2 regions of the Halomonas sp. NYA30 genome follow, and region 1 is predicted to be linked to the other one. Evidence: predicted binding sites of a transcription regulator. Region 1 holds the regulator's gene; the other holds the start of a gene.

Region 1 (11,747 bases):
GACGTACAAACAAACACAATGCGTATCGCACACCCCTTTGCCATACCGACCCCTCCGGGTGCGGCCAATGGGGCCGCCTATGTGGATATCACCGCCTTTTCAGACCCGGTTACCTTGATTGGCGCAAGCAGCCCTGCAAGCAAAAAAGTGGAGCTTCACGATATGCGAATGGACGGCGACATGATGCGGATGCGTCATGTGGGCGAGCTTCTTATTGAGGCTGGGGAAACATACACCATGCGTCCTGGCGGTGGCTTTCACTTAATGCTGATTGGGTTAAGCGAACCATTGACAGAAGGTGACCGATTTCCCATCACGCTAACCTTTGCTGAACAAGGTGATGTGGACATTGAGGTCTGGGTACAAAGCGCCCAGGAAGGTAGTGAAGCCGCGGATGGGTATCACCACCACTGAAAACTATTTTGTGATTGAGATAAACTACAAAGCCCCGCTTAAGCGGGGCTTTGTATGTTAGCCGCTACATTCGAATACTCATTACCAGTCAGTGCTATCACCCTCTTCCCGAGTCAAGTCTTCCGGGCTGATATTGGCCCCACGGGGGTTGCTCCCGTTGCTCTCAGGTGCATCCGATGCCCTGCTAGAGGGAGAAAAATCAAGGCTATCACCATCATCACGCGTTAAGTCACGGGTAGCAGGTTGCCGGGTATTGCCAGAAGACGTACGTGGTTTATCGATCACATCCTGCCCAGCTGAGCGATCTTTGTTCAGTTCAATGGATGAGTGCGCCATTGCCAATGGGCTAGCGATTAAGCCAAAGGAAATACCTGCAACTGCTGCTTTTTTACCCATTTCTTTCAACAACATGACGTTCTCCTGATTATCACCAAATACCACTCATGATTCATAAGAGCGGCTATTACTTCTTTACTGTTACAAGTGCTTGTTAGGCCTTGTATGAAAACTGCCCACGTTCGACGAACTATTCGTACAAGCCCTCTACTTGTTGCTACCAAAGCACGCATCGTACCAAAACAATAAATTAAAATATTAATTTATAAAAAACCAATAGCTTGAAAAAACACACAATTAAAACTCTCGCAATCTATTTTTGTCAAAAATACTTGTGCAATAATTGCGTATGTGACTCCTGTTACAGAAGCAACTGAAGCAACTGAAGCAACTGAAGCACACAGCACACAGCACACAGCACAACAAGTTACGAAAATTTGTTCACTGTAACGGCATTCATACTGCGTGAAGCAGCAGGGAGAGACAATATCTACCACAACAGCACGTAGTATCTTGAAGCGGATAACCGAAAACAAATTTCGATATACCAGAAAAGCTAGACCCCGCATAAGCGGGGTCTAAGGACACAATATCTGGACAATAACTAACGCTAGCTTCCTTTCCTTTTGCGGGACTCCAGCCTTGGAATTTAACCCTGACCAGCGTTTTGATTGTCGTTTGATTCATTCCTTGAATCGACCTATATCCCTATCGGTGTGACACGCTTCTGCGTGGTTAACTCACACCTCAATCGTAATACATTCCTGCTTAATTGCAAACTTTTGTTACCAAACGTTTCCATCGCCTACGTCATGCGTCAAATCTTTAGCGGTATATTCTGCTTGAACACTAGTACGATGGGATTCTGCCTTAATAACATTAGGACGATCACCTTCGTCGTACATTAAATCAGATGGGGTAAAATCTGCTTGATCATGTGTGCGCTGTGATTGAGCCTGAATTGGTTCATCATTAACAGACAGATCTTGATTAGCTTTGATGGAAAAATTTGCGAATGCAACTGGGCTCGCCAGCAAACCGAATGCAAGTCCTACAACAGCTGATTTTTTAACAAGAACGTTAAACATAGTTAATTACTCCAAATGACTGCTTAATACCGCTGAAGTGAAGAAAGAAGGGCCTGCTGGCTTGCTTCTCTCTGCGGTGACCTCACTGCCCTGATAAAGCACATACAGTGCCAACTTCTACTAAATTTAATAAAATTAAACAAAAACAATTACTTATTTATTATTGTTTGCGCACAATATTAAGCCACTAAAAACAAAATCGCGCAAAATACATGTGCACAAATGACACATGCGCAAAATTGTCTGTGCCTTTATGGCACACTTATCCTCAAACGCTAATGTTAGAAATTACTTTTAAAGCTAACCTCATCGCGCCGGTCTACGTTATCGAGTAATAGACTACTCATGGATGAAAGGGGCGAGAATAGCTCCCGATATGCACTCAAAAAGGTAGGTAGGTAGGTAGGTAGGTAGGTAGGTAGGTAGGTAGGTAGGTAGGTAGGTAGGTAGGTAAAAATAGCGAAATGCCCACAAAAAGCAGGCAGAAAAAAATTAGACCCCGACTGGCGGGGTCCGATATCAGAATAGACTATAGGTAATAACTAACGTTAGCTTCCACTCCTTGTGCGGGACTCCAACCTTGGAATTAACCCTGACTAACGTTTGATTTCCTAGTGATTCATCCTTGAACCTGAAAAGCATCCTTGCCTTTATAACATCCTGTCAATCACCCTTTCATCCGTTGAAAGGACATTCTTTGATATCTAAATGATAATTAACAATTAGCTACCGCTGTTTTCTTCTACAAGCTCATCGTCGTCATACTCAGCATCATCTGAGTGACCGCTTGACTGAGGATCCATGTCGCTGGCTTCATCACCTTCGTCATGGGTTAAATCATTAGTCATGTCTTTGGTATTATGACCGTCTGAACTATCAGTGCCTTGGGGATCCATTGGTTGCTCTTCAGCTGTAATTCCCTGATTTTCATCAATAGCTGAATTTTCATCTGTTTGAGCAAATGCTAACGGGCTTGCCATCAAACCAAAAGATACACCTAAAATGCCAGCTTTCTTGAGTAAATCCTTGGACATCATATTCCACCTCCGATCGCTGTTTATTACCGCTTGGTTAAGAAAGAAGGGCTTATTATAAAAGCCAGCATTTCCTGCGGTCGTCTTCCTTATCTTTAACAATGCAGCGGGCATGCCAAAAACCAAAAAAATATAATTAATAGCATATAAATCAATGATTTATTTAAATACAACCAAACTCTAGCACTTTGTTAAAATAGAAATATCAAGCTTAAAAGCTGTGTAAAAATGGCACATGAGTAAACTCTTACCAACCTTACATGCCAATATTGCACACCTTTACAGGTATGGTGCGAGAGGTCGCTTACGGAGCCCTATACAAGACGTGAAGCGGGAAATGAGCAGCGAAAAAGCGCCCCTTTACCAGGGTGGGATTCAATCTGTAATTGCGCATCGTGGCGTAATAGTACGTGCTTAACGATCGCCAAGCCTAAGCCAGTGCCGCCAGTTGCGGTGCTACGGCCTTTATCGACACGGTAAAAACGTTCGGTTAGTCGGGGAATATGGACGGGATCAATGCCTTCACCATTGTCTTCCACATCAATACAGCCGCCGCCAGTCGCGCTAGCTTTCCAGCGTAAGGTGATGTGGCTACCTGCTGGCGTATAGCGAACGGCATTGAAGGCGAGGTTAGAGATGGCGCTACGAATCTCCTGTTCACTACCCAGCAGGCGTGCATCGCTTTCAAGCGCGACAGTAATGGTATGACGCTGATTCGACAGCGCCAGCGCATCATCACAAATGCTTTGTAGCAAAGGCCCTAGCGACAGCGGATGGTGATCTTTCCCACCCTGGTCGATTTCCAACCGGGAGAGCAGCAATAGATCATTGACCAGATTTTGCATTCGCTGCGTCTGTTCCTGCATCTGGTTGATGCTTTTACCCAAACGCGGAGGCAACTGGTCAGCAATATCGCTGTAGGTTTCCAGATAGCCGGAAAGGACGGTTAGCGGCGTGCGCAGCTCGTGAGAGACGTTGGCAACAAAGTCGCGCCGCATCTGTTCCAGGCGGTGCAAGCGCGTGATATCCCGAGCCATTACCAGCCGTTCATCGTCGCCGTACAGGGTAATTTGATACTGCAGGATTCGACGCTCATCAATCGGCGACGTCAGCGTTAGCGGCTCGCCATACTCTCGCGCGTTAAAGTAGCGGATGAAGCTTGGCTCACGCAGTAGGTTGGTAATGTGCTGACCACGATCATGGGCAGTTTGTAGCCCCAGCATGTTCGTTGCAGCGCTGTTCCACCACTCCAGATCACCGTGGCGGTCGAGCATGACCACACTGTCGCGCATCGCTTCAGACGACTCTTGAATACGGGCCAAGGTAGCGCGCAGCCGACTTTGCGTTATACGCTGGCTTTTCTGATAGCGGTATAAACGATCAAACAATTCACCCCACATACCGTGAGCGGCAGGAGGCTCATCGTGAGGATGTAGGGTTAGCCATAAATAAAGTTTGCGTAGCTGCCGCAAGTGATAAAACAGACATACTGCAAGCCCTGCCGCAAGCCCTAGCCCTGCTGAGCCCAATAACCAGCCTAAGCAAGTACCCAGTGTGGCCAGCCACGCTAGACGCCACAGTTCACGGCTCCATAGGCGCACATTTACACCCGTGCAGAGAAACGGTATCCGGTACCCCGAACCGTTTGAATCAGGTTTTGATGCACATCGCCCAGCGCTTTTCGTAAGCGGCGAATATGCACATCGACCGTACGCTCTTCGACATACACATTGCCACCCCATACTTGGTCAAGCAATTGGCTACGTGTGTAAGCGCGCTCTTGATGGGTCATAAAAAACTGCAGAAGACGATACTCGGTCGGTCCCATTTCCAACGCTTTGCCGTGAGCGCTTACCCGGTGGCTTACCGGATCAAGCAGCAGGCCATTAATCTCAATCGGATCTTCAACGCCACGCGGCGTCGCGCGGCGCAGCACTGCTTTTAACCGTGCCACCAATTCGCGGGGCGAAAAGGGCTTGGTGATATAGTCATCGGCACCGGCTTCAAGCCCTTGGATTTTATTATCCTCTTCGCCTTTAGCGGTGAGCATAATAATGGGGATCTCGGCGGTGGCTTCTTCGCGCTTCAACCGCCTAGCCAGTTCAATACCGCTAGTGCCGGGCATCATCCAGTCAAGCAGCAATAAATCAGGTTGGTGGTCAACCACCATGGCATGAGCATCCTGGGCGTTATCTGCTTCGAGCACACGGTAGTCAGCCATTTCCAGCGCTACCGCGATCATCTCGCGAATCGACGATTCATCATCGACAATCAGAACGGTTTTGGCGGTCATACCAGAGCCTCACGGTGTGCAAAAAAGCCAGTTCAAAGAAAACAGTTCAATGACATGTCAGTGACGATAACACCATGACTTGATGACAGTTACATGACAATGGCAGTTACTGACCCACCGCAGGCCACCAACTTAGCGCAATACCAGCAAAAAGCAGCAGCCCCGACCAGTGATTATTCAGAAACGCCTGGAAACAGGGATCTCGCTCCTGATAACGAATTAAGCGCTGTTGATGCAGGAAAGTCGCCGCCATTGCAGCGAGCCCTAGCCAAAAGAACCCACCTAACCCGACCCGCCAGCCTACCCATGCCAGCAACCCCAGGGTGGCTACCTGAAGTAGGCCGATTATCAGGCGATCCGCGTCGCCAAACAGCACGGCTGTCGATTTAATGCCAATTTTTAAATCATCGTCGCGATCGACCATGGCATATTGCGTGTCGTACGCCACCGTCCATAGCACGTTTGCACAGAAAAGCAGCCACGCTTCCAACGGCACATGGCCCAGCACGGCGCCAAAGGCCATTGGAATTGCCCATGAGAATGCCGCCCCCAGCACCACCTGGGGAAAGTGGGTATAACGCTTCATGAACGGGTAAATAACCGCCAGAAATACCCCACCCAGCGAGAGCAGAACCGTAAACCAATTAGTCAGTAACACCAGAATAAACGCTGCGGCCACCAAACCAATAAACAGCAATTGAGCCTCGGTTTCGCTGATTCGACCTGTGGCGAGCGGGCGATGCTTAGTACGTTTCACATGGCCATCGAAATGGCGATCAGCATAATCGTTCACCACGCAGCCAGCCGCGCGCATGACGTAAACACCGGCCACAAAAATCAGCAGCACATCACGGCCGGGTACCCCTTCAGCGGCAATCCACAGCGCCCAAAGCGTCGGCCACATCAACAGCCAAGTGCCAATGGGTCGATCCAAACGCATCAGCTGTATAAAATCTGCCACGCGAGCCCATCCCTTCGGCCGCAACAGTGAACGATCCATGCTTACCTCACGAAAAATAAGATGCAGGCGCTAGCCTAGCGCGATGGCAGATCAAGGTCATCCGCCATCGCACGCAAAAAATACTCCTGCACCAATAACGACAGCCCGCCGTGATAAAACACCGAGCGTCGGCCCCAGGTACAGTCACTTTCGATACCGTTCATACAAGCAAATAAGGGGGGATGGGAGGTGGCCTCAAGCGGCCCGCGAATTAAACCTGGCTGACGAAATAACCAACTGCCTAGCGAGCGCTCACCTAACCCTTCCAAACGCTGGCCCTTTAACTGCGTGAGCGGGGCGACGGAGCGCGCCACCACCCACGGTGTATTATCTAAACATAGCGCTACTTCACGCAGCCATGCGTAGCGTTTGGGAGCAATGCCCAACGCCCGTGCCTCATCCTCTCGCGGCCAGCCTACGCCCTGGCGTAGCAGTCGAACGCGAAACTGCTTTTCACCTCCTGCGACTATTAAACGGGCGGTTAATGAGTCGGTTGAGGCAACCCACTGCCACCAGGAAGTACTCATGGCAGGTCGCGCCGCACTAACAGGTCGCCAGCGCGAAAAGTGAGGAGTTTGCCGAAAAGCTGCAGGCGTCATCAAGTTCTCCAGGGCAATAAACGGGTCGGCTAGTGTAACATGCAGCACTAACAGGCTTTTGTTTCAGCGACTTTTTTGGTGTCTGCATGCCCCCCTCACAACCAGAGCTCTCTTCATCCCACGCTGCGCTGGTCATTATTGGCACGGGAATGGCCGGGATTGGCTTAGCCCGCGCACTGCGCCGTCTCGGTGATCAGCGGTCAATCACGTTGATTAGTGCTGACAGCGGTGACGATTACAGCAAACCGTTACTCTCCACCGGCTTCGCTAAAGGCCTAGCGCCCGACAAACTGGCCCAGCGAAACGCTGCCGAGCTGGGCGATGAGTTAAACGCACGCATCATTACCCACACCCCCGTGGCGGCACTAGATGTGGATAACCGGACACTTCTTCTCGACGTTGGACAAGTGCCCAACTATAAAAAACTAAGCTCTGAAAAACTTAGCTCTGAAAAACTAAGCTACGACACACTGGTACTAGCCACCGGCGCTGCGCCCAAAGTGCCACTCAGCATCGATCCCAGCGTAGCCCCACGCTGCTTCACCATTAACGACCTAGACGACTACCGACGCTTTCATCAGGCGTTAGGCCAAGGCCCAGCAAGGGTGGCGATTGTTGGCGCCGGGCTGGTCGGCTGTGAATTTACAAATGATCTGCACGCCGGAGGTCATCACGTCAGCGTCATAGCGCCTGAAGCTACGCTACTGCCCCGCCTGCTGCCCGCGCCACTGGGTAACGCCCTGGGCGATGCCTTCAATGAGGCAGGCATCCGGCTCTGCTTAGGCTGCACGATAGATTCACTAGCACCCAGCAGCGGTGACGACATCGTATTACGGTTGGATAACGGCGAAGCTATCAGCGCCGATCTCGTACTAATGGCAACTGGCCTAACGCCGCGTACGGCGCTTGCCGAAGCCGCGGGTCTTAGCGTCTCGCCGAGCGGCATACAAGTTGACCGCCAACTGCGCACTTCACACCCCGATATTTACGCCCTGGGCGATGTCGCCTGCGTCGATGGCGTTAATGCAATGTACGTGCAGCCGTTGCAAGCGAGCGCCAAGGCATTGGCGGCAACGCTTGCGGGCACTCCCACGTCGGTCAGCTTTGGCGCTTGGCCAATAGTCGTTAAAACCCCTCTGCTGCCAGTGGTCGCCTACCCGCCAACCACCCCACCTGAACGCTGGCGAATTGAAGGCGAAGGTGGTGATATCAGTGCGCTAGCCGAAAATAAAGACGGACGTTTGATTGGTTTTGCGTTGACAGGGGGCTGCGTGAGAAGGAAAGTGGAGCTTTCCAGAGCAGCACCTACGCTGCTAGGCTGATTTTCGTTGCGTTCACGACTAGGCTAGAGAACAAACCTAGTGCTGTTGACGCGCCCAATAACCTGTATTTGCTTTACGCTCGATTCTTTAACAAAAGTTCGATTGTTTAATAAAGGGAGATTTCTTATGCGCAAACCAGAACTCGCTGCTGCCATCGCTGAAAGTGCCGACCTGTCAAAAGATAAAGCAGGCCAAGTACTGAACGTTATTTTGGATGAAATCACTAACAGCGTTGCTAAGGGCGAAGATGTCGCTCTGATCGGCTTCGGTACCTTTACGGTACGTGAGCGCGCAGCACGCACCGGTAAAAACCCACAAACCGGTGCCCCACTACAAATTCCGGCCAGCAAAAATGTTGCCTTTAAGCCAGGTAAAGGACTTAAGGACGCCGTTTCCTAATGAAGCTCAAGCTGACGCTGTGGCTGCTGGGCATATTGCTCAAACGTGCCCTGCGCCGCAAGCCGCGCTTTCGTGAACAGTTAGAACGCATGCGCGGCCTGGACTGGGGAATTGCCACGGAAGATCTAAGTATAGCCCGCCACTACCGTATGACGCCGAAAGGCATCAGCACCGGTAAAGGGCTGCCCGTCGACTTAGACCTTGAACTGCGTTTCCGAGACCAAGCCACCGCGTTAAAAGTGCTCAAAAAGCCAACTCAGCAGGCCTTTCTTGACGGCATGATGAGTGGCAACGTGCGTTTAGTGGGCGACTCCGCCGATATGAACAAGCTGCAGAAGCTGCTCAAGTATTTGTAGCGCGATGACCCCCGCAGCAAAGTGCTGCTGCTGGGGTCTTTGCTCGCCACCTACACGTTCACGGCTACCTCGGCCCTCCTGCCAGCGCTAAAAATGCCGCCTCACAGCCCAACCAACTCGCCGCCACACCCGCTAACACTAAGAGTCGCCGAACATAACAGCCAATAGCCGCTCTTGTGTGAGTTATTGCCTTAATGGAACAGCATCAGCCCTACGATCTCGACTGATAAAAATTTAATAGCGACTTTATATGCTCAAACGTTGAGAGCCGAGGTAGCGACATCTAGCCCTGACGCATTTATACTAAAGTCTAACATCCCTTATAAGAGCCTCTATGCCCATTTCTTTACCGCTACGGCGCCTTTGGACGCTGGATAAATTCGCCTACAGCCTGCGCGTGTTTATAGCCTTCAGCGGTGCGCTGCTGTTTAGCGGTTTAATGGGCGATGTAGCGCTAGTTATTCCATTGTTTCTGGGCATTATCGCCTGCGCGCTGTCGGAAACTGACGACAGCTGGCAAGGCCGTTTTCAAGCCCTGCTGGTCACGCTGGTGTGTTTTACGTCGGCGTCTTTTATTGTCCAGTGGCTGTTTCCCTGGCCGTGGCTGTTTGTGGTTGGCCTGGGCGTTTCAACCTTCACTCTGATTATGCTCGGCGCCATTGGGCAGCGTTACGCCACCATTGCCTCGGGCACGCTGATACTCTCGATCTACTCGATGATCAACATCGAGCAGCACGGCGGCGTGGATGAGGACGTGGCTGCACGCCAACTGCTGTTGTTGGCTGGGGCCGTCTGGTACGGATTAATCTCGGTGGTGTGGTGCGCGCTGTTTTCGCGCCAGCCGGTGAAGCAAAGCATGGCGCGGGTGTACAAAGCGCTGGGCGAGTTTTTGATTCTGAAATCGGCGCTGTTTGAGCCGGTGCGGGGTGTAGACGTGGAAGCCCGCCGGGTAGCGCTAGCGCGCCAAAATGGCAAAGTCGTCGATGCCCTTAATCAAGCCAAAGAGATGATTTTTAGGCGGCTTGAAGGCCAGCGCGGTGACCGCAAGCTCAACCGCTACCTGCGTATTTACTTTATTGCCCAGGATATTCACGAACGGGCTAGCTCCACCCACTACCCCTACAGCGCGCTCAGCAAAGCATTTTTCCACCACGATGTACTATTTCGCTGCCAGCGGCTGCTGGATCAGCAGGGGCGCTCCTGCCGCCAACTGGCGAAATCGCTGCTGCTCAACCGGCCGTTTGACCACCAGCAGAGCGAAGAGGCGCTGGCCGATTTACACGCTTCAATAGAGAACTTACGCGACCGAGGTAAGCCCGAGTGGCGCCCGCTGCTTTATCCATTAAGCGCGCTAGCAGAGAACCTGGCCACGTTGGAAACCCAGCTTGCCAGTGCCCATAACCCTGGTGTCAGCGATGATCGTCGCGATAGCTCACTGTATGACCGCTCGCCCTCCAGCGTGCTGGAAGCGTGGAAGCGGGTGCGCCTGAATTTTACCCTTGGCTCGCCCACCTTTCGCCATGCGGTGCGGCTCTCGATTGCGTTAATGACTGGCTACGGGGTCCTGCAATGGATCGATCCCGAACAGGGTTTCTGGATTCTGCTCACCACCCTATTTGTTTGCCGGCCCAACTTTGCCACCACACGGCGTTTTTTGTCCCAACGGATAATGGGCACGGTACTTGGCTTGGTAGTGGGCTGGGCGTCGATCAGCCTCTTTCCGCACCCGCTGGTACAGAGCATGATCGCCGTGGCCGCTGGGGTGGCGTTCTTCGCTAATCGCGAAAAACACTACGTGGTCGCCACCGCCTCGATCACCCTGCTGGTACTTTGCAGCTTTAACCAAGTGGGCGACGGCTATGACCTAATCTTACCCAGGTTATTCGATACCCTGATTGGTTCGCTGATCGCAGGCTTAGCGGTGTTTTTTATTTTGCCCGACTGGCATGGGCGCAGGCTTTACCGCGAGGCCGCCAACGCGCTGAATAACCACCGCCGCTACTTGGAAGAGATTATCCATCAGTACGAGGAAGGCAAGCAGGATGACTTGGCCTATCGCCTAGCCCGGCGCAATGCTCATAACGCTGACGCGGCACTCTCCACCCTGCTCACCAATATGCTCCACGAGCCGGGGCACTACCGGAAGCTGGATGCGGATAACGGGCTGCGTTTTCTAGTGCTCTCCAACACCCTGCTTAGCCACCTTTCAGCGCTAGGCGCCCACCGCCATCAGTTGGCAGACGATGAAGACGACGCCACGCTGGTGCCGGTAGCAAAACGCATTGGAGAGCTGTTGGGCCAGATCGCAGAACAGCTGAATAAACGCCAGCCGATAGAGGCGCTAGCGGATCAAGCCGCTGAACTGTTAGCCCAATTGGAAGGGCAGAACACCGCTATGGCGGATGAAAAAACCGTCACCCTTTATCGCCCTATTCAGAGCCAGCTCCGTCTTATTACAGAGCAGCTCGCCCCGCTAGGCGAGGCGGCAAATCGATTAGTGGGAAGCGAAGCGCCCACCGCCAGCAATACAGCGGCTTAAACCTGCCAATAGCGCTCACTGAAGCTTATAACCCACATTACTCTTTACTGCGCATCTCAACCCGCTCGTGCCCTCAATCTGCTTTTTGTAAGCTATATCTTAAAATTTCATAAGCTAAAGACTACACATGTAAGAAATTTCTTACCTGCTTGTTAGCCGACAACTTAAAAAAAGCATACAAAAAACCTTAATCTTCTGTTTTAAATTAAATTAATTGAAACGACACATAAAATAATTTTAGAAAAATTCTCAGCTAGTCATTTTTAGAAAATTTGATAGTCTTTTTATTGTAATTATTTTGAAAAATTTCACTATCATGCTAGCTATAAATAGACTTCATCAGATATAAGCTAGAGGTGAATATGAG
Region 2 (11,747 bases), 420 kb from region 1:
CCTCAGTGGCCAAGGGTCTGGTTAACTACGGCGCCGATGAAGCGCGCCAGTTGGCAGGCCAGCCCAGCCACCAGATTGAAGCGATTCTTGGCTACGTGGAAGCCCACGAGCTGATTCACCGCGATAACCTTGTGGTGGTGTAAGCGTATCGTCGCTAGCGTACTACGGGAGGAAGAGGCACCTGGCGCGGCCAGTTGTCGGGCACCAAAAACAGCCGCTCATAGCGCTGCTGCTGCGGGTAATACAGCATCACTTGCTGGGGTGAGCGCCAAGCATGCACCTTTTCGAAAATGGCGGGCAACTGTTCTGCCATCGGGCGAAAGGCGCTGTGAAGGGGCGGTGCTAGCCAGTGGGGTTTTTCCAGCCATGCCATTTCAGGCCTTTCGGTTACACTCGCCGCCAGCGCAGGCCAATCGCGTAAGTAACACCACGTTCCTCTGCGGTGATCGGCTGTCGCGGCTTCGGGCGCTGGCATTGCCGCGTGCCAGGGATAGTAGAGTACGCCCGGCATTGCCAATCGCTGGGTTAGCTGCCCGCCTAACTCACTACTTGAAACCCCAATGTCCCGTGGCGTCAGCCAGTGAGCGAGTGTTTCCAACGCGGGTGCTGTGGTGGAAAGCGGCAATTGATGGCGGCGCAAATGGCCGCACTTCAGCGCTAGGCTGTCTAACCCGCCGGGGCCAATCCAGCGGCTTTGGCTGGTGGCAGCGCCAGGCCCCTCCGGCAGCCCCAGGTAGAACTTGATTGCCACTTCCAAATGCACCGGTGCCGGGTTAGCACGCGTTCGGTAGAGCATATCCAGCTCGCCGAGCGTATTGCGCTTTCGGCTGATACGCACGTTGCGGGCCAGCAGCCGTGTATTCGGTGCGTGGTTTAACAGCGTGTGCCATAGGCGTTCGTGATAATGCCCCATGCGCATCGCCCGGCTGCCGTTCAATGCGCTCAACGGCGGTTGGCCAAGCTGGCGTAGCCAGGGAAGCAGTGCGCGCTCAAGCCCCAGCTCTTCCATAGTGGGGCGCCCTGCGCAGGGAATGGGCGGCGGCAGCTCCACAATGTCCGGTGTGGCGATTAGCCAAGCTATATCGCGTAGTACGGGGTCACTTAGCCCTGAATAAAAGTGTCCGGAATCCAACCGCACCGTTGTGTCGGTTTTCTCCTCATCCAACGCGCCATCACCGCCTTCATTCAGCACGAATTTCTCCTCAACACATTGATTAGCTCAGCGCTATGGTTTGGCCGCCAGCTGCTACGCTGTAAACACGTTATAACGTTAATCTCTTGAAATCCTACCCTGGCCAAGGAAAGGAGCGTATTGCATGGGTAATGCTAAGACGAAAAAGGCTAAGTCGAAAAATCAAACGGCCAAAACGACGAATAGCCAAGTGCCCCAAAAGCAAGCTGAAAAAACGGCTCCCCGAACACTAACACCAGAAATAGGTGCGGCGCTGTTTGAGGATGCCCGTTCACGGCTGGAGGATGTATTCAACGCACTCGATATTCACCCTGATGCCCAGGCGCGTCTTATGCAGCCCAGTCTTTCACTGCAGGTGAGTATTCCCGTGCGGATGGACGACGGCAGCTTAAAAGCTTTTCCCGCCTGGCGAGTCCACTATGACACCAGTTTAGGGCCCGCCAAAGGCGGTGTGCGTTTTCATCCCGATGTTAACCAGCATGAAGTCACTACGCTAAGTTTCTGGATGGCGGTTAAATGCGCGGTGGTTGGCTTACCTTATGGCGGCGGGAAAGGGGGCATCCAGGTGGATGCCAAGGCGCTCTCTTCACTAGAGCGTGAGCGGCTAGCGCGTGGTTATATTCGTGCCATTGCCGACATTATGGGCCCTGACCGGGATATTCCTGCCCCCGATGTGAATACCGATGCCACGGTCATGGGGTGGATGATTGATGAGTATGAGCAAATTGTAAGAGCTAAAGTGCCCGCGGCGATTACCGGAAAACCATTACCGTTAGGCGGTTCGCCAGGGCGAGTGGCCGCCACGGGGCGAGGCGCGCTAAAAGTACTCGATTTGTGGGCCGAGCGTGAAAAGCGACAACCGGAAGAGACCACTGTGGCGGTGCAGGGGTTTGGTAACGCGGCTTACCACTTTGCCCGTTTAGCCAGTGAACGTGGCTATCGTATCGTCGCGGTATCCGATACCAGTGGTGCTTGCTACCACGCGGATGGGCTCGATATTGAGGCCGTTAAACAGGCTAAGTCGAATAGCGGCAAGGTGACCGACAGCCCAGCAGGGAAAGCGATGACGGGTGATGAGCTGCTGGCGTTGGACGTGGATGTATTAGCGCTGGCGGCGCTTGAAAATCAAATTCACTGCGACAATGTGAACGAGGTGAAAGCAGGCGCTATCTTAGAGATCGCCAATGGCCCGCTGACCAGCGATGCCGACCACGCCCTTGCCAAGCGTAATGTGCCAGTGCTGCCGGATGTGCTCGCCAATACAGGCGGCGTGATCGTTAGTTATTTTGAGTGGCTGCAAAACCGGGCGGGAGAAAAGTGGAGTGAAGCCCAGGTGAATGAACGCTTGGACGCACTGCTGAGAGAAGAGGCTGGCAAGGTGTTAACGCGCGCAGGTGTGGAGGACATCACCTACCGACAAGCTGCCTATCGCCAGGGCATCGAACGCATTGCGGCCGCTATTATGGCGCGGGGAAACTGTCAGGACTGTCGCTGATTAAAGATACTTAAAGCGCAGCGGGCTCCCCATAGGGAGCCCGCAAAGCGATTAGCTAAGACTATTAATCGCGGTCAATTTGGGTAACGTCAGAAGAGCCCTGACGCACACTGATTTCCAGCTCACGGCCATTTTCACCGCGGCCTTCGATATCGATGATGCCGCTCTTGTCGATATCAAGGTCTTCAAACTCAACCATACCTTCCTGGCGGGCAACGTCTAAGGCCTGGCGGATATCGTCTTCGCTCATGCCCCAGGCACCGGTAATTAGGCGCTCGCGTTTCTCTTCTAGCGTATCACCGTTATCAAGGGAGAAATCCACATCCGCGTACCACTCTTCGTCCAGCCAGCCTTCTACTTCTACGCGGCCGCGACCTTTAACGCTAATTTCTTCGTAGTGGCTGAACCCGTAATCATTGGAATGGGTCAATACGTCATCAATGCGATCCATCGGCAGCGAATCAGCCTGGGCACTGCCTGCCGCTGCGGCAAGTAGCAGAGCAGAGGTCGGGATCAGCAGCATTTTTTTCATGGTATTCATAGCAAATTCCTTCTTTACGTATTTAAACGTGAATGAGTGACTGACACTCAGCGAATGCGACAGGGAATTTATACCACCACTATACTTTCCTTAAGCTGACAAAACTGTTCATCTAGCGTTCATGTTGTCTTTGGCATGCTGGCACTATGAGTAAACTCCTCCGTCACTTTATAAAGCCGCTACGCAGCATACCGCGAAGCGCTCGGCGCAATGTCACTGGCTTGGCCCTGGTGCTATTGCTGGCGGGTAGTGCGGTGGGTGACCAGCCATGGGAATCGCTGCATGGCGAAGTAGGCCGCGGAGAGGTTGTTTCCCTCGACACCATCTTAGATTGGCTGGAAGCTCACTACATAGGCGACGTGCTGGAGGTGGAAGTGGAGCGTGAAGGAGGGTACGTGGAGTACGAAATCAAGCTGCTCGGCCCGCAGGGTCAAGTCGTCGAATTTGAATTCGATGGCCATAATGGCCAGCTGATGTCTATCGAGGGCGTGCGTATTAATGATATGCGTCGCTAGTGCCGTTACGACAAGCCTCGTTGCCATCGCGTTATTTGTATTCCCAAGTCGTTATCGAAAAGGGTAGTTAGCCAATGAAGTGTTTGCTGGTAGAGGACGACCAAGCGCTAGCGCGTGAGCTGAGCCAAGCGTTGCGCGATGGTGACTGGCTGGTAGAGCATGCGGCTAACGGCCAGGATGCCGATTTTCTAGTACGTACCGAAGCTTACGACACACTGATTTTAGATGTAGGGCTACCCGATGGGGATGGGACACGCTGGTTGGCGGCGTGGCGGGAAGACGGCATTGATCTGCCTGTGCTGATTCTAACTGCTCGTGAGCGCTGGGCGGATAAAGCCGCGGGGTTTACCGCTGGGGCGGATGACTACGTCACGAAGCCGTTCGAGCCAGCGGAAGTACTGTTTCGCTTGCGTGCGCTTGTGCGCCGCAGCCACGGTCATGCCCACCCAGTACTCAAAGTGGGCGAACTGAGTTTAGATACCCACACTCAGCACGTGACGTTGATAGGGCGCCCGGTCGGCTTAACCGCACAGGAGACGCGCCTGCTGGGCTATTTAATGCACGCGGCACCTCGAGTGGTGAGTCGTACCGAGCTTTCAGAGCATGTTTACGACCGCGACCATGAACCTGACTCTAACGTGATTGACGTTCAGGTCAGCCGCCTGCGCCGTAAGTTGGGCAGTTGGCGAATTGCCACTCAGCGGGGCCAGGGTTATCGGCTGTTAGCAGAAGAGCCTGGCAGCGAATGAGTCAAGCCAAAACGGCTTGGCGGGGTCGTTGGGCGCGGCGTTCCATCAGCCTGCGGCTATTGCTGGCTGTATTAGTGATGGTGGGGCTGGCCCTGCCTATCGCCGGCACGCTACTTTCTCACCATTACCATACCTCGGCCACTCAGGCCTTTGATGATCGTCTTGGCGCGACGCTTAATGTCATCATGGCGGGCGTGACTTATGACCGTTTAGCGCAGCAGCTTGTCCACGACCGGGCGCTGGGCGACCCGCGTTTTGAGAATGTCTACTCCGGCTGGTACTGGCAAATCACCGATGGCGGGCAACATACCCTGGCCTCACGCTCGCTTTGGGATCAACGCCTGCCAGTGGTGGAGAATGAAAATCTCAGTGCGCGCTCATTAATCGGCCCGCGGGGGCAATCGCTGCGCGTGGTGGAGCGCGATATCTACCTGGCCCCGTTAGAGGAACCGCTGCATATCAGCGTGGCCGCCCGAGACGATGTGCTCGCCAACGATATCCGTGAATTCCAACATCTGCTGTGGGGCGGGTTGATCGGCTTGGGCGTGTTGCTACTCGGCGTGTTAGCACTGCAAGTACGCTGGGGGTTAGCGCCGCTACGCCGCATGCACGCCAATCTTCATGACGTGGAGCAGGGGCGCAGCGAGCAGTTGGACACCCGCTTACCGGAAGAGTTGGCGACACTGGCGGCCTCAATGAACGCGGTGTTGGCACGCGATCAGCGCTTGATCGAGCGCGGACGCCATACCGCGGGCAATCTTGCCCATGCGTTGAAAACACCGCTGAGTGTGATGCGCCTGCAACTTCGTCAGCTTCCAGAAGCGAACCGTGCCGCCTGGGCGGTAGAGTTGGAGCGTTTGGATAGCGCGGTACGTCATCACTTGGCTCGAGCGTCCGCGGCGGGTGAAGGGGTGCGCTTTGCACCTGTTGATCTACACCCTACGCTAACGCCGCTGCTGAATGGACTCTCCAGGCTCGCCCAGCGGCGCGGTATTGTGCTGCGCCAAAGCTGGGGCCAGAAAACCAGAGTGCAAATGGATGAGCAAGATATCCAAGAGCTGGTGGGTAACTTGATGGATAATGCATTGCGCTGGGCGCATAGCGAGGTCCAGCTACATGCGCAGGTTGACCGTCAGCAGTTGATCTTAACCGTTAGTGATAATGGCCCTGGCATGTCGGAAGCGGAGTGTCAGCAGGCGGTTCAACGGGGCAAACGACTAGATGAACAGCGCTCTGGCAGTGGTCTCGGACTGGCCATTGTGACGGATCTTGTCGCCTTGTATAACGGCCAAATGCATCTGGATCGCGCCAAGACAGGCGGGTTGGAGGTGGTGGTGAAATTGCCTGTTGTGGCACCTGGATAACGGATAACTGATTGGATGAATGACACTCATACGCTGCCCGATATTTTAGTTGGTCCCTTACTAAGACGCATCAGCACCACACGACTAGTGCTCTGGGTAGTGGCTTCCCGGGCATTGAATATGACGCTGATCCTGCGACCTGGGCAGAGTGATGCCGAATCGATAGGCTTGGCGCATCATTACCAGTGCATTCCCATCGGCCAGCGCGCTTTTATCTATCTAATTGATGTTGAACTTGATTCACCGCTACCCTGCGATGAGCGCATCGAGTACGACCTGCAGGTAGAAACCCAGCAGGGCGAGTGGCGCGCTTTGCCCGAGTGGGCGCCGTGGCTCTGTTATGACGGTGCTGCCTACCCCGCCTTTGTGATTGCGTCACGGCATCACCGCCTGATGCACGGCTCCTGCCGCAAGCCTCATCACGACAGTGCCGATGGCCTGGTGCGCGCTGATAGCTGGCTTGCTGAGCAGCAGTCAGCACCCACCGAGTGGCCCGCTTGGCTGCTGATGACCGGCGACCAGGTGTACGCCGACGACGTGGCAGGGCCGATGCTACGCGCCGTTCATGCGCTCATTGCAAGGCTGGGGTTGGTGGACGAGCGGCTGGAAGGCGCCACGGTCGACGATAGCCAAGCACTCTATCAATCGCCTGACAGCTACTACCGGCGAGCAGAGTTGCTGCCGGATGTCACCAGCAATGCTGCGCTGCGCGAGCGCTTCTTCGGGGGTGTTAAAAAACCGGTTTTTACCTCGGCCAATGCGCAGAACCACTTGATGACGCTGGCCGAAATGCTCGCCATGTACTGTTTGGTGTGGTCGCCGGTGCCCTGGCAAGTGATTGCGCCTGAGGCCCCCGCTTTAGATAAAAAAGACGCCGAACTCTATCGCCAAGAGCAGGCAGTGATCGATGCCTTTGTGGCGGGCTTGCCCCAATGTGCAAGGCTGATGGCACACTTGCCCAGCCTGATGATTTTCGATGACCACGATGTGACCGATGACTGGAACCTGACGGCCGATTGGGAGCGCACTGCCTATGCACATCCGTTCTCTAAACGGATCATCGGCAATGCCTTAGTCGCTTATTTGCTCTGCCAAGCGTGGGGGAACGACCCAGATAAGCTAAATCCATTGGTACATCACGCTTCAACACTTCTGCGTGATGACAGCCAACCACTGGTATGTGCTGAGCAGGATGGCTTCATTGAGCGGGTGCTGCGTTTTCAGGGTTGGGAGTTTCAGGTTCCCGGCACGCCCACCTTAATCGTACTGGATACTCGAACCCGCCGCTGGCGCAGTGAACGCAGCCCTAGCCGGCCCTCTGGGTTGATGGATTGGGAAGCGCTAATGGAGATGCAGCAGGCGCTCCTGGGCGCCAAAAGCGCCGTGATTATTTCTCCCGCACCCATGTTTGGCGTCAAGTTGATCGAGAGCATTCAAAAGCTTTTTACCCTTATGGGTAAACCGCTGGTGGTCGATGCCGAAAACTGGATGGCCCACCGCGGAGCAGCCAATACGCTGCTGCAGATTTGGCAGCACTCCAAAACGCCCGGCAACTACGTGATTTTGTCGGGGGATGTGCACTACTCGTTTGTTTACGACATTGTGGTACGCCATCAGCGGCGTTCACCGCACCTGTGGCAGATCACCTCCAGCGGGGTTAAAAACACCTTTCCGAAAAACCTGCTGAATACCTTTGACCGTTTGAATCGATGGCTGTATGCACCGTGGTCGCCACTCAATTGGTTTACCAAGCGACGCAAGCTGAGCGTGCACCCTCGCGACCCTGACCGCGCCAGCGCCGGTGAACGGCTTTGGAATGCCAGCGGCATTGGCTTAGTCACTCTGGACGAAAAGGGCCACCCTATCGATATTCGCCAGCTTGACGTCGATGGTAGTGAGGTGGTTTTTCCCCCGGCTGAAAAGCCGCTTACCTGAACGGCCCCGTTCTCGAATGCGACAGGGAGCTAACTGCCTGACTCAGCAGTGGATTGTCATGATAACGTCACGAAAATGACGCACGCTTGCCGCCTATCAATCACCTCCAGGGATGGTGCATTCCATAGGTACCACCACCATTGATTGGGGTGGCAGAATAGGGCAGCAGGCAAATGACCGCACAAGAATCGCAGTGGCTGAAAAAGATCATTGCAACAGAAGAGTTGCATGTTCTTTTTCAGCCCATTGTGGATGCTAGTCAACAGGCCGTTTATGGTTACGAAGCACTGATTCGTGGACCTAAGACCTCGCCGCTTCACTCGCCGTTACGACTGTTTGAAGTTGCCACCCAGGCAGGCAAACTGGTGGAGTTAGATATTCTCTGCCGACGGTTGGCGATTCACCGTTTTGCAGAACTTGAGCTGCCTGGCCTGCTGTTTCTTAACGTGATGCCGTTAACCATCGTTGAGCGTGATTTTCGCGAAGGTTTAACCCTTGGTTTTATTCGTGACAGTGGCTTGCCCCCGGAACGGGTAGTGATTGAGCTCACTGAACACGTGCCCATTCATGATTACGAGCTAATGCGCCAAGCGGTGGATCACTACCGGACGATGGGCTTTCAGGTAGCGCTGGATGATCTTGGCGCGGGGCACTCAAGCCTGCGCCACTGGTCAGAGCTGCGCCCCGATTTCGTCAAACTTGACCGGCACTTTATCTCCGGCATCGACCAGGACCCAGCAAAGCGAGAATTTCTTCGCTCGATTCTCGATGTAGCCCGCAGTCTGGATTGCCAAGTTATCGCCGAAGGGGTGGAAACCGCCGTCGAGCATCTCTGTCTATGGGAGCTCGACCGCGGGCTCGCGCTGCTGCAAGGTTTCTATTTTGCCCGTCCCAGCCAGCAACCGCCCTTAGAGCTCAATATGGTGTTGCCTGCGACCACCCAATTAAAAAGCCCCGCGGGGCGCACTGCGCGCTCGATTTTGCGGGCTATCGACGCCATCACGACAGAGTGCGCAGTGCCGGATATTTCCGAGCGGTTTCGCCAACAGCCCGGCTTGCGCTGTGTCGCGGTGCTAGAGAATGGTAAGCCCGTAGCAGTGGTGCGTCGCAATGCGTTTTTGACCCTGTTTACCAACCCCTACAGCCATGCATTGTATGCCAAGCGCCGCGTGTTGGATGTGGCTGATGCACGCATGCTGGTAGCTGATGCCGATACGCCGCTCGAGGTTTTGAGCCAGCAATTGACCGATAGCCGGGATATTGAACAGGAGGACTTCGTTATCGTTAATGCTAACGGTGACTATCTCGGGATGGGCAATATTGTTGACCTACTTCGTGAGATAACCGCTATTCAGGTGCGCCAAGCGCGCCATGCCAATCCGCTGACTGGCCTGCCGGGGAATATCCTGATTAATGAAACCCTGGCCGCTTACTTGGCTGCCGAGCAAGGCTTTGCAGCCGCCTATGTCGACTTAGATAACTTTAAAGCCTTTAACGATGCCTACGGCTACGCGCGAGGTGACCACATCATTATTTCACTCTCACGGCTGCTGCAGGCGCAGGTGGAGAATGCCGGTGGCTTTATTGGCCATATTGGCGGTGATGATTTTATGATGCTGCTACCCCTCGGCCATTGGGAGAGCGTCTGTGACCAAATCTTACGCTCTTTCGAAGTGCTTGCGCCCGGTTTCTATGAAGAGGCTGACCGTCTACAAGGTGGGATTCTGATCGAAAACCGGCAAAACAGCGTGACATTTTTCCCTTTCGTTAGTGTATCAATCGCAGTGAAACCTATTTCTGACACCACCACCTGCAGAGCGCTGGACATTGCCGCTGAGCTGTCTGAATTGAAGCATCAAGCCAAAAAAATTCCTGGGAATAGTCTGTTTGTAGAGCGTCGTGGTAGTTGTTTGAGCCGCTAAAGCGCTATGTCATGAAAGAACCATATCATTAAAAAGCCATGTCATTTTGCGTTAGCCAAAACGTCACCAAGCAGTCATATAAATGCCGCGCCGTTGTCATCTGAAGTGGTCAGGATTGTCGCTATCTTTTAACAACGCTTTAGGTGCCCCATGCAGATATCCTCTTTTATTCATGCGCTTCCCCGTACTCTTATCAGCGCTGCCGTTGCCAGTGCTTTCGCTTTGGCCGCGGTGAATGCCTCAGCGGATCTCTCATCGCGTTATGTCGATAACGATGGCGATATGGTCGCTGATGCACCCAGCGATGAGTCTCAGTGGGTCGATCCCGAAACGCTAGTGTTTGCCTACACGCCGGTGGAAGACCCAGCGGTTTACGCTGACGTATGGTCTGACTTTCTGGAGCATTTAAGCGAAGCAACCGGCAAAAAGGTCCAGTTCTTCCCCGTGCAGTCCAATGCCGCCCAGCAGGAAGCGCTGCGCGCAGGCCGTTTGCACGTAGCCGGTTTTAATACCGGTGGCGTACCGGTTGCGGTCAACTGCGGTGGTTTCCGTCCGTTTGCCATGATGGCGGCAGACGATGGCAGCTTTGGCTACGAAATGGAGATCATCACCTATCCTGGCAGCGGCATTGAGTCCGTTGAGGATCTAGAGGGTCGCCAACTGGCCTTTACGTCTGAGACCTCTAACTCCGGTTTCCGCGCGCCCTCTGCACTGCTGCGCTCCGAGTACGGTATGGAAGCGGGCGAAGATTTTGAAACTGCCTTTTCTGGCTCCCACGACAACTCTATCTTAGGTGTGGTGAACGAAGACTACGACGCCGCTGCCATCGCCAACTCAGTGGCACGCCGCATGCTGGCACGTGATGTTGTGACAGAGGGCGATTACGACGTGATCTACACCTCCGATACCTTCCCTACCACCGCTTACGGGCTGGCGAATAACCTGAACCCGGAACTTGCCGAGAAAATTCAGGATGCGTTCTTCAGCTACGACTGGGAAGGCACTGCCCTTGAATCCGAATTCGCCAACTCCGGTGAAGCGCAGTTTATTCCGATTACCTATCAGGAAAACTGGGCCGTGATTCGCACTATCGCCGATGCTAACGGTGTGACTTACGACTGCGACTGATCGTTTAGGTAGACGGTACTGCTCGGCCAGGAAGGCTAACCTTTCTGGCCGTTTCGCTATATAGACGAGGTGGGAAAAATGTTAACACTTAGCGGCGTAGGCAAGCGCTACCCCACCGGGGATCGGGCGCTAACGGACATTGAACTCACGCTGCCCAAAGGCCAGGTAATGGCGCTGATTGGGCCGTCCGGCGCGGGTAAAAGTACCCTTATTCGCTGTGTAAATCGGTTAGTTGAACCTACTCAGGGCAGCATTCGCCTGGAAGACACCGAGCTGACCAAGCTCTCAGGTCATAAGCTTCGCCACGCACGGCGATCCATGGGGATGATTTTCCAGGAGTATGCCCTGGTAGACCGGCTCACCGTGATGGAGAACGTGCTCTCAGGCCAGCTCGGCTATGTCGGTTTTTGGCGCAGTTTTTTGCGTCGTTATCCCCAGGAAGCGGTGGCGGAAGCCTTTCGGCTACTCGAGCGGGTCGGGCTTCCTCACGCTATCGATAAGCGCGCCGATGCCCTTTCCGGTGGCCAGCGTCAGCGTGTCGGTATCGCCCGGGCGCTGCTGCAGAGCCCCAAGCTCCTGCTAGTTGACGAGCCGACCGCCAGCCTCGACCCGAAAACCTCGCGTCAAATCATGCGTCTGATTCGCGAGCTGTGTGCTGAGCGTGATTTGGCGGCAATCATCAATATTCACGATGTCGCGTTGGCTCAGCAGTTTGCCGACCGAATTGTTGGCCTGCGCGCTGGAAAAATTGTCTTTGACGGCCTGCCGAGTGAGCTCACCAGTGAGATGCTCACGACCATTTATGGCGAAGAGGATTGGGATACGACCCCAGAGCCGATGGACGGCGACACGTCTGACGATACTTCAGAAGTGTCTTCTTACCCGCCTGGTATGCCCGCGATGGCA

The links. Region 1 encodes PhoB, which activates phosphate uptake and scavenging genes when phosphate is short. Its sites were predicted from a motif close to TGTCATANNNNTGTCANA; they were not measured.
Region 2: a site for PhoB is predicted at 9,775-9,792, ahead of phnD (phosphate/phosphite/phosphonate ABC transporter substrate-binding protein). Genes of this name have one in related genera too.

The regions. Positions count from the first base shown of each region.
Region 1 is NZ_OZ334477.1:4,471,430-4,483,176, reverse strand. It holds gene ACWI0H_RS20805 (copper chaperone PCu(A)C) at 1-414, shown strand, start outside; gene ACWI0H_RS20800 (hypothetical protein) at 496-825, opposite strand; gene ACWI0H_RS20795 (hypothetical protein) at 1,536-1,838, opposite strand; gene ACWI0H_RS20790 (hypothetical protein) at 2,561-2,875, opposite strand; gene phoR (phosphate regulon sensor histidine kinase PhoR) at 3,187-4,473, opposite strand; gene phoB (phosphate regulon transcriptional regulator PhoB) at 4,476-5,165, opposite strand; gene ubiA (4-hydroxybenzoate octaprenyltransferase) at 5,272-6,165, opposite strand; gene ACWI0H_RS20770 (chorismate--pyruvate lyase family protein) at 6,201-6,764, opposite strand; gene ACWI0H_RS20765 (NAD(P)/FAD-dependent oxidoreductase) at 6,851-8,086, shown strand; gene ACWI0H_RS20760 (HU family DNA-binding protein) at 8,213-8,485, shown strand; gene ACWI0H_RS20755 (hypothetical protein) at 8,485-8,841, shown strand; gene yccS (YccS family putative transporter) at 9,176-11,380, shown strand; gene rhtB (homoserine/homoserine lactone efflux protein) at 11,743-11,747, shown strand, end outside.
Region 2 is NZ_OZ334477.1:286,598-298,344, forward strand. It holds gene proB (glutamate 5-kinase) at 1-143, shown strand, start outside; gene ACWI0H_RS01380 (DUF1853 family protein) at 155-1,192, opposite strand; gene ACWI0H_RS01385 (Glu/Leu/Phe/Val family dehydrogenase) at 1,317-2,687, shown strand; gene ACWI0H_RS01390 (PepSY domain-containing protein) at 2,752-3,228, opposite strand; gene ACWI0H_RS01395 (PepSY domain-containing protein) at 3,375-3,743, shown strand; gene ACWI0H_RS01400 (response regulator transcription factor) at 3,818-4,492, shown strand; gene ACWI0H_RS01405 (sensor histidine kinase) at 4,489-5,856, shown strand; gene ACWI0H_RS01410 (alkaline phosphatase D family protein) at 5,872-7,791, shown strand; gene ACWI0H_RS01415 (bifunctional diguanylate cyclase/phosphodiesterase) at 7,965-9,713, shown strand; gene phnD (phosphate/phosphite/phosphonate ABC transporter substrate-binding protein) at 9,864-10,841, shown strand; gene phnC (phosphonate ABC transporter ATP-binding protein) at 10,920-11,747, shown strand, end outside.